DNA from 2 places in the Streptomyces sp. NPDC107500 genome. Region 2 is predicted to be linked to the other one. Evidence: riboswitches for the same ligand, from Rfam matches in the RefSeq annotation. Region 2 holds a riboswitch; the other holds the start of a gene.
The links. Region 2 has a riboswitch for glycine ahead of gcvT (glycine cleavage system aminomethyltransferase GcvT). Riboswitches for the same ligand answer to the same signal wherever they lie in the genome.
Positions count from the first base shown of each region.

Region 1: another riboswitch for glycine. It lies ahead of gcvP (aminomethyl-transferring glycine dehydrogenase); the one in region 2 lies ahead of gcvT (glycine cleavage system aminomethyltransferase GcvT).

Region 1 is NZ_JBVJPF010000006.1:609,764-614,832, reverse strand. Features, by position in the region: gene ACZ67M_RS26485 (MerR family transcriptional regulator) at 1-42, shown strand, start outside; gene ACZ67M_RS26480 (DNA polymerase IV) at 121-1,500, shown strand; gene ACZ67M_RS26475 (PRC-barrel domain-containing protein) at 1,544-1,921, opposite strand; glycine riboswitch at 2,071-2,166, shown strand; gene gcvP (aminomethyl-transferring glycine dehydrogenase) at 2,343-5,069, shown strand, end outside.
Region 2 is NZ_JBVJPF010000011.1:32,537-37,605, reverse strand. Features, by position in the region: gene ACZ67M_RS35495 (enhanced serine sensitivity protein SseB) at 1-662, opposite strand, end outside; gene ACZ67M_RS35490 (AAA family ATPase) at 737-1,405, opposite strand; glycine riboswitch at 1,584-1,678, shown strand; glycine riboswitch at 1,679-1,795, shown strand; gene gcvT (glycine cleavage system aminomethyltransferase GcvT) at 1,839-2,957, shown strand; gene gcvH (glycine cleavage system protein GcvH) at 3,068-3,445, shown strand; gene glyA (serine hydroxymethyltransferase) at 3,460-4,737, shown strand; gene ACZ67M_RS35470 (L-serine ammonia-lyase) at 4,836-5,069, shown strand, end outside.

The sequences.
Region 1 (5,069 bases), on a different contig from region 2:
CCGGCGGACGAGCTGGCGCGACGCCGCAACAGGGCGGTCTGAGCGGCGCGCCGGCCCGCCCGGCGCGCGGGCCGGCCGGTGGCGGCCGCATTGTCAGTGGCGTAGGGCAGCATCGGAGATGTGAGAACCGCGCCCACGATCCTGCATCTCGACATGGATGCCTTCTTCGCCTCGGTGGAGCAGGCGTCCAAGCCGAGTCTGCGCGGGAAGGCCGTGGTGGTGGGCGGCCTGGGGCCGCGAGGCGTCGTCGCCACCTGCTCGTACGAGGCGCGCGTCTTCGGCGTCCACTCGGCGATGCCCATGGGCCAGGCCAGGCGGCTGGCGCCCAACGCCGCGTATCTCGTCCCGCGGTTCGAGCTGTACCGGTCGATCAGCGAGCAAGTGATGCGGCTGCTCAGGGAGCTGTCCCCGTTGGTGGAGCCGCTGAGCCTGGACGAGGCCTTCGTGGACCTGGAGGCCGGTGGGACGGCCTGGGACGCGGCGTCGGCGCGGCTGGCCGGGACGAAGCTGCGCACGGACATCCGCGCCGCCACGGGCCTCACCGGATCCGTGGGACTGGCCGCCTCCAAGATGCTGGCCAAGATCGCCTCCGAGGAGGCCAAGCCCGACGGGCTGGTCCTGATCCCGCCGGGGACGGAGCGGGCCATGCTGGAGCCCATGTCCGTGCGGACCCTGCCCGGCGTCGGCCCGGCGACCGGCGACCACCTGCGCCGGGCCGGCATCACCACGGTCGGGGAACTGGCCGAGGCGGGCGAGGACGAGTTGGTGCGGCTGGTGGGCAAGGCGCACGGACACGGCCTGTACGCCATGGCCCTGGCGCTCGACGAGCGGCCCGTGGTGGCCGAGCGGGAGGCCAAGTCCGTGTCGGTCGAGGACACCTACGACGTGGACATCCACGACCGGGTGCGGGTCGGCGTGGAGGTGGGCCGGCTGGCCGACCGGTGCGTGCGCCGGCTGCGCGCGTCGGGGCTGTCCGGGCGGACCATCGTGCTCAAGGTGCGCAGATACGACTTCTCCACGCTGACGCGCTCCGAGACGCTGCGCGGGCCCACGGACGACCCGGCGGTGGTGCGGGAGGCCGCCGCCCGGCTGCTGGACTCGGTGGACACCACGGGAGGTGTGCGGCTGCTCGGGGTCGGCGTCAGCGGCCTGGCCGACTACACGCAGGAGGACCTGTTCGCGCAGGCGGCGGGAGGCGGGGCCGGGGAACCGGCCGAGGAGCCGGAGACCGAGCCCGCCGCGGAGCACCGCCCGGCACCCGCGGAGCGCCGCTGGCCGTCGGGGCACGACGTGCGGCACACGCGGTTCGGGCACGGGTGGGTCCAGGGGAGCGGGCTGGGGCGGGTCACCGTGCGCTTCGAGACGCCGTACTCGCGGACCGGGCGGGTGCGGACCTTTCCGATGGACGACCCGGAGCTGACGCCCGCGGATCCGCTGCCGCTGGTTCCGTCCGAGACGCGAAGACCCGGCGACGGCCCGGCCAGACCGGTGGCCGGCTAGCCGTGCGTCCCGTACGTGCCGCGAGCTTTGTGGGGGCGGAGCGTCAGCTCTCCTCGTTGCCCTTGCCCGCCAGCTTGCCGAAGTCGCGGTCGGGGAGCGGGGGAGCGGCGGCCACGTCGAGGCCGTAGTGGTGGTACAGCTGGAGTTCCTGTTCCGGCGAGAGGTGGCGGCCGACGCCGAAGTCCGGTGCCTCCTTGATCAGGGCCCGGGCGAAGGGCACGCGCAGGGCGCCCTCGACCAGCTCGCTGGGCTCCAGGGGTACGAAGGCGTCCCTGCTGAAGAGGCCGGTGCGGATGGCCGCCCACTCGGGCACGCCGGTGGCATCGTCGAGGTACACCTCGTCCACGATGCCGATCCTGGTGCCGTCGCGGTCGAACGCCTTGCGGCCTATCAGGTTCCGCGGGTCGATGTCAGTACGCACGGGCCCTCCACTTGGTCACCACTTGGCCGCACTGGGGTCGCACACCAGCCCGCCGAATCATCCGTAAGTACTACAAAAAACTACATATGGCCGGTCGGCCACTCGAAGGTTCGTGCCGCGGGCTCGCTGGTACGCTGGCAAACGGCTGCTGACCCCGCGCGGGAGAGTCCTCCGGAGATCACCGGAGGCGCCGAAGGAGCAAATCCTCCCCGGAATCTCTCAGGCTCACGTACCGCACGGACGAGGTCACTCTGGAAAGCAGAGCGGGTGTCGACGGCTTCCGCTCTCACCGACGGTGAAAGCCGGGACGCCCTCGGGCCGCCCCGGTGAAGCTCTCAGGTTGAGATGACAGAGGGGGAGGCCGACCGGGTACCCGCGCCGTGGTGCCCCTCGCAGGTCGTCAGACCAGGAGGCCTCCGCAATGACCGCCCACCGCACTCCGCTCACCGAACTCGAACAGGCAGCGCCGTTCGAGCAGCGCCACATCGGCCCCGACCACGAGGCCCGGGCCAAGATGCTCGCGCAGGTCGGTTACGGTTCGCTCGACGAGCTGACGGCCGCCGCGGTGCCGGATGTGATCAAGAACGCCGACGCGCTGGACCTGCCCGGCGCCCGCTCCGAGGCCGAGGTGCTGGCCGAGCTGCGCTCGCTGGCCGACCGCAACCAGGTCCTGGACTCCATGATCGGCCTCGGTTACTACGGCACCTTCACCCCGCCGGTCATCCTGCGCAACGTCATGGAGAACCCCTCCTGGTACACCGCGTACACGCCGTACCAGCCCGAGATCTCCCAGGGCCGCCTGGAGGCCCTGCTCAACTTCCAGACCATGGTCGCCGAGCTGACCGGCCTGCCCACCTCCGGTGCCTCCCTGCTGGACGAGGGCACCGCCGCCGCCGAGGCGATGGCGCTCTCCCGGCGCATGGGCAAGAACAAGAAGGGCCTCTTCCTGGTCGACGCGGACGTGCTGCCGCAGACCATCGCCGTGATCCAGACCCGCGCCGAGCCGACCGGCGTCGAGGTCGTCGTCGCCGACCTGAGCGAGGGCATCCCGGCCGCGGTCGCCGAGCGGGAGATCAACGGCGTCCTGCTCCAGTACCCGGGCGCCTCCGGTGCCGTGCGCGACATCAAGCCGGTCGTCGAGCGGGCGCACGAGCTGGGCGCGCTCGTCACCGTCGCCGCCGACCTGCTCGCCCTCACCCTGCTCACCTCGCCCGGCGAGCTGGGCGCGGACATCGCCGTGGGCACCACCCAGCGCTTCGGCGTACCGATGGGCTTCGGCGGACCGCACGCCGGCTACATGGCCGTGCACGAGAAGTTCGCGCGGAGCCTGCCCGGCCGCCTCGTCGGCGTCTCCGTGGACGCGGACGGCAACAAGGCCTACCGCCTGGCCCTGCAGACCCGCGAGCAGCACATCCGCCGCGAGAAGGCCACCAGCAACATCTGCACCGCCCAGGTGCTGCTCGCCGTCATGGCCGGCATGTACGCCGTCTACCACGGCCCCGACGGCCTGCGGGCCATCGCCCGGCGCACCCACCGGTACGCCTCGATCACCGCCGCGGGCCTCGCCGCGGGCGGCGTCGAGATCGTCCACGGCGCCTACTTCGACACCGTCACCGCGCGGGTGCCCGGCCGGGCCGACGCGGTCGTGCACGCCGCCCGCGCGAACGGCATCAACCTGCGGCTCGTCGACGCCGACCACGTCTCCTTCGCCTGCGACGAGACCACCACGCGCGCCCAGGTCGGCGGCGTGTGGCACGCCTTCGGCGTCGAGGGCGACATCGAGGCGCTGGACGCGGAGACCGCGGAGACGCTGCCCGAGGCGCAGCTGCGCACCGACGACTTCCTGACCCACCCCGTCTTCCACCAGCACCGCTCCGAGACCGCGATGCTGCGCTACCTGCGCCGCCTCGCCGACCGGGACTACGCGCTGGACCGCGGCATGATCCCGCTGGGCTCCTGCACCATGAAGCTCAACGCCACCACCGAGATGGAGCCGGTCACCTGGTCCGAGTTCGGCGCGCTGCACCCCTTCGCGCCCGCCGAGCAGGCGCAGGGCTACCTCACCCTCATCCGTGAGCTGGAGGAGCGGCTCGCGGAGGTGACCGGGTACGACAAGGTCTCGTTGCAGCCCAACGCCGGGTCGCAGGGCGAGTTCGCGGGCCTGCTCGCCGTACGCGGGTACCACCGGGCCAACGGCGACGAGCAGCGCACCGTCTGCCTCATCCCGTCCTCCGCGCACGGCACCAACGCGGCCAGCGCGGTGATGGCCGGCATGAAGGTCGTCGTCGTCAAGACCGCCGAGGACGGCGAGATCGACATCGAGGACCTGCGCGCCAAGATCGAGCAGCACCGCGACGAGCTGGCCGTGCTGATGATCACCTACCCGTCCACGCACGGTGTCTTCGAGGAGCACGTGGCCGACATCTGCGGCCGGGTGCACGACGCCGGCGGTCAGGTCTACGTGGACGGCGCCAACCTCAACGCCCTGGTCGGCCTCGCCAAGCCCGGCCACTTCGGCGGCGACGTCTCCCACCTGAACCTGCACAAGACGTTCTGCATCCCGCACGGCGGCGGCGGTCCCGGCGTCGGCCCGGTGGCCGTACGGTCGCACCTGGCGCCGTACCTGCCCAACCACCCGATGCAGCCCGCGGCAGGCCCGCAGACGGGCGTCGGACCGATCTCGGCGGCCCCGTGGGGCTCGGCCGGCATCCTGCCGATCTCCTGGTCGTACGTGCGGCTGATGGGCGGCGAGGGCCTCAAGCGCGCCACGCAGGTGGCCGTGCTGTCCGCCAACTACATCGCCAAGCGGCTGGAGCCGCACTTCCCGGTGCTGTACACCGGTCCCGGCGGGCTGGTCGCGCACGAGTGCATCATCGACCTGCGCCCGCTGACCAAGGCGACCGGCGTGAGCGTCGACGACGTCGCCAAGCGGCTGATCGACTACGGCTTCCACGCGCCGACGATGTCCTTCCCGGTGGCCGGCACGCTGATGATCGAGCCGACCGAGTCCGAGGACCTGGCCGAGCTGGACCGGTTCTGCGAGGCGATGATCGCCATCCGCGCGGAGATCGAGAAGGTCGGCTCCGGTGCCTGGCCCGCCGACGACAACCCGCTGGGCAGCGCCCCGCACACCGCCGCGGCCCTGGGC
Region 2 (5,069 bases):
AGGGCGCGGCCCAGGGCGTCCAGGGGGAGGGCTCGGGCGTCGCCCTCCCAGTGGGTGAGTTCGACGCCGACGAACAGGGTGGGGTCGGCGGTCTCGACGGCGGCCAGGCAGCGGCGGGCGGTGCGCACGACGCCGGTGGCGGCGAACTCGGCGGAGGCCGCGGCGAGGAAGTCCACCGGGTCGTCCTGCCAGTCCGGTTCGAAGAGGCGGACCCGGCCGCCGGATGCGGGCCCGTCCAGCGGGGTGCGGCCGGCCCGGCACAGCTCGGCCACGGCGGGCGGCGGCAGCGGGATGCCGACCACGCCCTCCGGGTTCACGGCGATGCCGATCTGCGGGGGCAGGCCGCGGGCGAACTCCGCGGCGGGGGCGACGGTGTACGCCATCTGCGCCCCGGCGACCTGGCGGAGCTGCTCCTCGGAGCTGAACACCGGCACGTAGGCCTGGCCGTCGATCTCCAGGGAGGGCAGGTCGAGGGGGCCGCTGTGCGGGCCGCCGCCGTTCGGCAGGGGGATCCAGAGGAAGCTGCGGCCGAGCACCTCCACGATCCGCCCGCCGGCGCCGGGTATGCCGAGGGAGGCGGAGAGCACCTCCTCCAGCTCGTTGCCGGGCCAACCGCCGTGCGGGTGGGGGTGTGCCTGTGCCGGGAACTCGGGGAAGTCCATCTGCCTACCGCCTGCCTGGTACCGCTGTCCTGGCTGAAAAGGCTAACCCGTTCGGCGCAGCCCCCCGTGGTCCGTCATCCGGTGAACGCGATGCGGCGGAGGTTGTCCGCGGCCGCCCGGTCCAGGACGATCGCCGAGGTGCAGCCGGCCGGCAGGGCGCCTCCGGTCACGGCGCGCAGCAGGCGGGAGTTGGCCGCGCGGTGCCGCAGGAACGCGTACCGCGAGACGCCGCGGCCGCGCTCGCGCTGCCCGGCGAGGGCCTGGTCGGCGCCGACGTCGAGGAGCAGCAGGTGCAGGGTGCCGTCGCGGCGCCGGGCCTCCCGGGCCAGCCAGCCGCGCACCCAGGACTGTGTGCCGCAGTCGTGCACGACGACGCCCTCGCCGGAGCGCAGCGCCTTGCGGAGCCCCGCGTAGTGGGCGAGGCGGACCAGGGGGCGGTAGAGCGCGTACGGCAGGAAGCCCGGCATGCGGCGCTCCCAGCGGTCGCGGGTGTCCTGGGAGTCGATGCGCGGGCCGCGCACGGTGCGCGCCATCAGGGTGGACTTGCCGCTGCCGGGCAGGCCGGTGATCACCACCAGGTCCCGGGGTCCGAAGAGCAGGGCGTGCGGGCCGCGCCCGTCCCGCTCGCGCAGGTCGCGGACGACGGGTGCGGGCCGCTCGGCGCACGACTGCGGGGCCGGGGCGGAGGGCTGCTCGGGCAGCGCGAGGCCCGAGGTCGTGGCGTAGGCCGTGGTCCTGTTCACCGTGATCGTCTCCCCTGGGGCGGTTCACGAGTTCCCATCCCCGTCGAGTGTAAAGAGAAGGTAATGCGCGGGTCTCGCGATTTCGTTCGCTTACTGCCACAAGCCGGTTACAGATCACGGTCTGCCACGAATCGGCCGGTCGTGCAATGATGGCGGCGCCAACTGCATACCGGCCGTTTGAATCCGCGCGGGAGAGTCCCCGGCCACGCCGGGGCGCCGAAGGAGCAAGTCCCTCCCTTGAATCTCTCAGGCCCCCGTTACCGCGCGGGCGAGGCACATCTGAAAAGCGGGCCGCCGTTCGACGGCTGCCCCACCCAAGGTGCAAGCCCTGATCGCCGTACTCCGGTGGTCGTGGCGAACCTCTCAGGTTCCGATGACAGATGGGGAGGACCGACCTCGCCCGTGCCGTCCTGTCCTGGGAGACGACCGACCGATGAGCAGTTCGAACACCCGCCGTACCGCGCTCGACGCCACGCATCGCGCGCTGGGCGCGACGATGACCGACTTCGCCGGCTGGGACATGCCCCTGCGCTACGCCTCCGAGCGTGACGAGCACGTCGCGGTGCGCACCCGGGCCGGTCTCTTCGACCTCTCGCACATGGGCGAGATCACCGTCACCGGGCCGCAGGCCGCCGCGCTCCTTGACTTCGCGCTGGTCGGCAACATCGGCGGCGTGAAGCCGGGCCGCGCCCGCTACACCATGATCTGCCGCGAGGACGGCGGCATCCTGGACGACCTGATCGTCTACCGGCTGGCGGACGCCGAGTACATGGTCGTCGCCAACGCCTCCAACGCGCAGACCGTGCTCGACGCGCTGACCGAGCGGGCGGCCGGTTTCGACGCCGAGGTGCGCGACGACCGCGACGCCTACGCGCTGCTCGCCGTGCAGGGCCCCGAGTCCCCGGGCATCCTCAAGAGCCTCACCGACGCCGACCTGGACGGCCTGAAGTACTACGCCGGTCTGCCCGGCACGGTGGCCGGCGTCCCGGCGCTGATCGCGCGCACCGGCTACACCGGCGAGGACGGCTTCGAGCTGTTCGTGAAGCCGGAGCACGCCGTCGAGCTGTGGCAGGCGCTGACCGAGGCGGGCCAGGGCGTCGGTCTCGTCCCCTGCGGCCTGTCCTGCCGGGACACGCTCCGCCTGGAGGCGGGCATGCCGCTGTACGGGCACGAGCTGAGCACCTCCCTGACGCCCTTCGACGCCGGGCTCGGCCGGGTGGTGAAGTTCGAGAAGGAGGGCGACTTCGTCGGTCGCGCCGCGCTGACCGGGGCCGCCGCCGAGGCCGAGCAGAACCCGCCCCGCGTGCTGGTCGGCCTGATCGCCGAGGGCCGCCGGGTCCCGCGTGCCGGGTACCAGGTCGTCGCCGGCGGCGAGGTGATCGGCGAGGTCACCTCCGGCGCCCCCTCCCCCACGCTGGGCAAGCCGATCGCCATCGCGTACGTCGACGCGGCGCACGCGGCTCCGGGGACCGAGGGTGTGGGCGTGGACATCCGGGGCAGCCACGAGCCGTACGAGGTCGTGGCACTGCCCTTCTACAAGCGCCAGAAGTAGACACTGAGGGCGGACGGCCACCGGCCTCCGCGCGTGTCCTTGCTGCTCAACGGCAGTGTCAGCAGTCCCCCATTCATCAGCAGTCACCCGCGTACAGGAGAATTCAGGCCATGAGCAACCCCCAGCAGCTGCGCTACAGCAAGGAGCACGAGTGGCTGTCGGCCGCCGAGGACGGCGCCTCGACGGTCGGCATCACGGAGCACGCGGCCAACGCGCTCGGTGACGTCGTCTTCGTGCAGCTTCCCGAGGTCGGCGACTCGGTGTCCGCGGGCGAGACCTGCGGCGAACTGGAGTCGACCAAGTCCGTCTCCGACCTGTACTCCCCCGTCTCCGGTGAGGTCACCGAGATCAACGAGGACGTCGTCAACGACCCGTCGCTGGTGAACAGCGCCCCCTTCGAGGGCGGCTGGCTGTTCAAGGTGCGGGTCACGGACGAGCCGGGCGACCTGCTCTCCGCCGACGAGTACACCGCATTCGCCGGCGCCTGAGGAGTCACGGACGCATGTCGCTTCTGAACACACCCCTGCATGAGCTCGACCCCGACGTCGCCGCCGCCGTCGACGCCGAGCTGGACCGCCAGCAGTCCACCCTGGAGATGATCGCCTCCGAGAACTTCGCACCCGTCGCGGTGATGGAGGCCCAGGGCTCGGTCCTGACCAACAAGTACGCCGAGGGCTATCCCGGCCGCCGCTACTACGGCGGCTGCGAGCACGTCGACGTGGTCGAGCAGATCGCCATCGACCGGGTCAAGGCGCTGTTCGGCGCCGAGCACGCCAACGTGCAGCCGCACTCGGGCGCGCAGGCCAACGCCGCCGCGATGTTCGCGCTGCTCAAGCCGGGCGACACGATCATGGGTCTGAACCTCGCCCACGGCGGGCACCTGACCCACGGCATGAAGATCAACTTCTCCGGCAAGCTCTACAACGTGGTCCCGTACCACGTCGGCGAGGACGGCCAGGTCGACATGGCCGAGGTGGAGCGCCTCGCCAAGGAGAGCAGGCCGAAGCTGATCGTGGCCGGCTGGTCGGCCTACCCCCGGCAGCTCGACTTCGCCGCCTTCCGCAAGGTGGCCGACGAGGTCGGCGCCTACCTCATGGTCGACATGGCGCACTTCGCCGGTCTGGTCGCGGCGGGCCTGCACCCGAACCCGGTGCCGCACGCGCACGTGGTCACCACCACGACCCACAAGACGCTGGGCGGCCCGCGCGGCGGTGTGATCCTCTCCACGGCCGACCTGGCCAAGAAGATCAACTCCGCCGTCTTCCCCGGTCAGCAGGGTGGACCGCTGGAGCACGTGGTCGCCGCCAAGGCCGTCGCCTTCAAGGTCGCCGCGAGCGAGGACTTCAAGGAGCGCCAGACCCGTACGCTGGAGGGTGCCCGCATCCTGGCCGAGCGCCTGGTGCGGGACGACGCGAAGGCGGCGGGCGTGTCGGTCCTGACCGGTGGCACGGACGTCCACCTGGTCCTGGTCGACCTGCGCGACTCCGAGCTGGACGGCCAGCAGGCCGAGGACCGCCTGCACGAGGTCGGCATCACGGTCAACCGCAACGCCGTCCCGAACGACCCGCGTCCGCCGATGGTGACCTCCGGGCTGCGCATCGGTACGCCGGCCCTGGCGACCCGCGGCTTCACGGCCGAGGACTTCGCCGAGGTCGCGGACGTGATCGCCGAGGCGCTGAAGGCCCCCTCTCCCTTCGGGGCGGCCGACGCCGAGGCGCTGGCGGCCCGGGTGAAGGCCCTGGCCGACAAGCACCCGCTGTACCCCGGTCTGAACAAGTAGACACCCCGTGATCGGGGCGCCGCGCCCGCCACAAGCGGGTCCGGCGCCCCGCCCCGAAGCACCACCCTCTGCACCACCCCCGTTCTGAGGAGACCCCCGTGGCCATCTCGGTCTTCGACCTGTTCTCGATCGGCATCGGCCCGTCGAGCTCGCACACGGTCGGCCCGATGCGCGCGGCCCGCATGTTCGCCCGCCGCCTGCGCAACGAGGAGCTGCTGGACTCCGTCGCCTCCGTCCGGGCCGAGCTGTACGGCTCGCTCGGCGCCACCGGACACGGCCACGGCACCCCCAAGGCGGTGCTGCTCGGCCTGGAGGGCGACTCGCCGCGCACG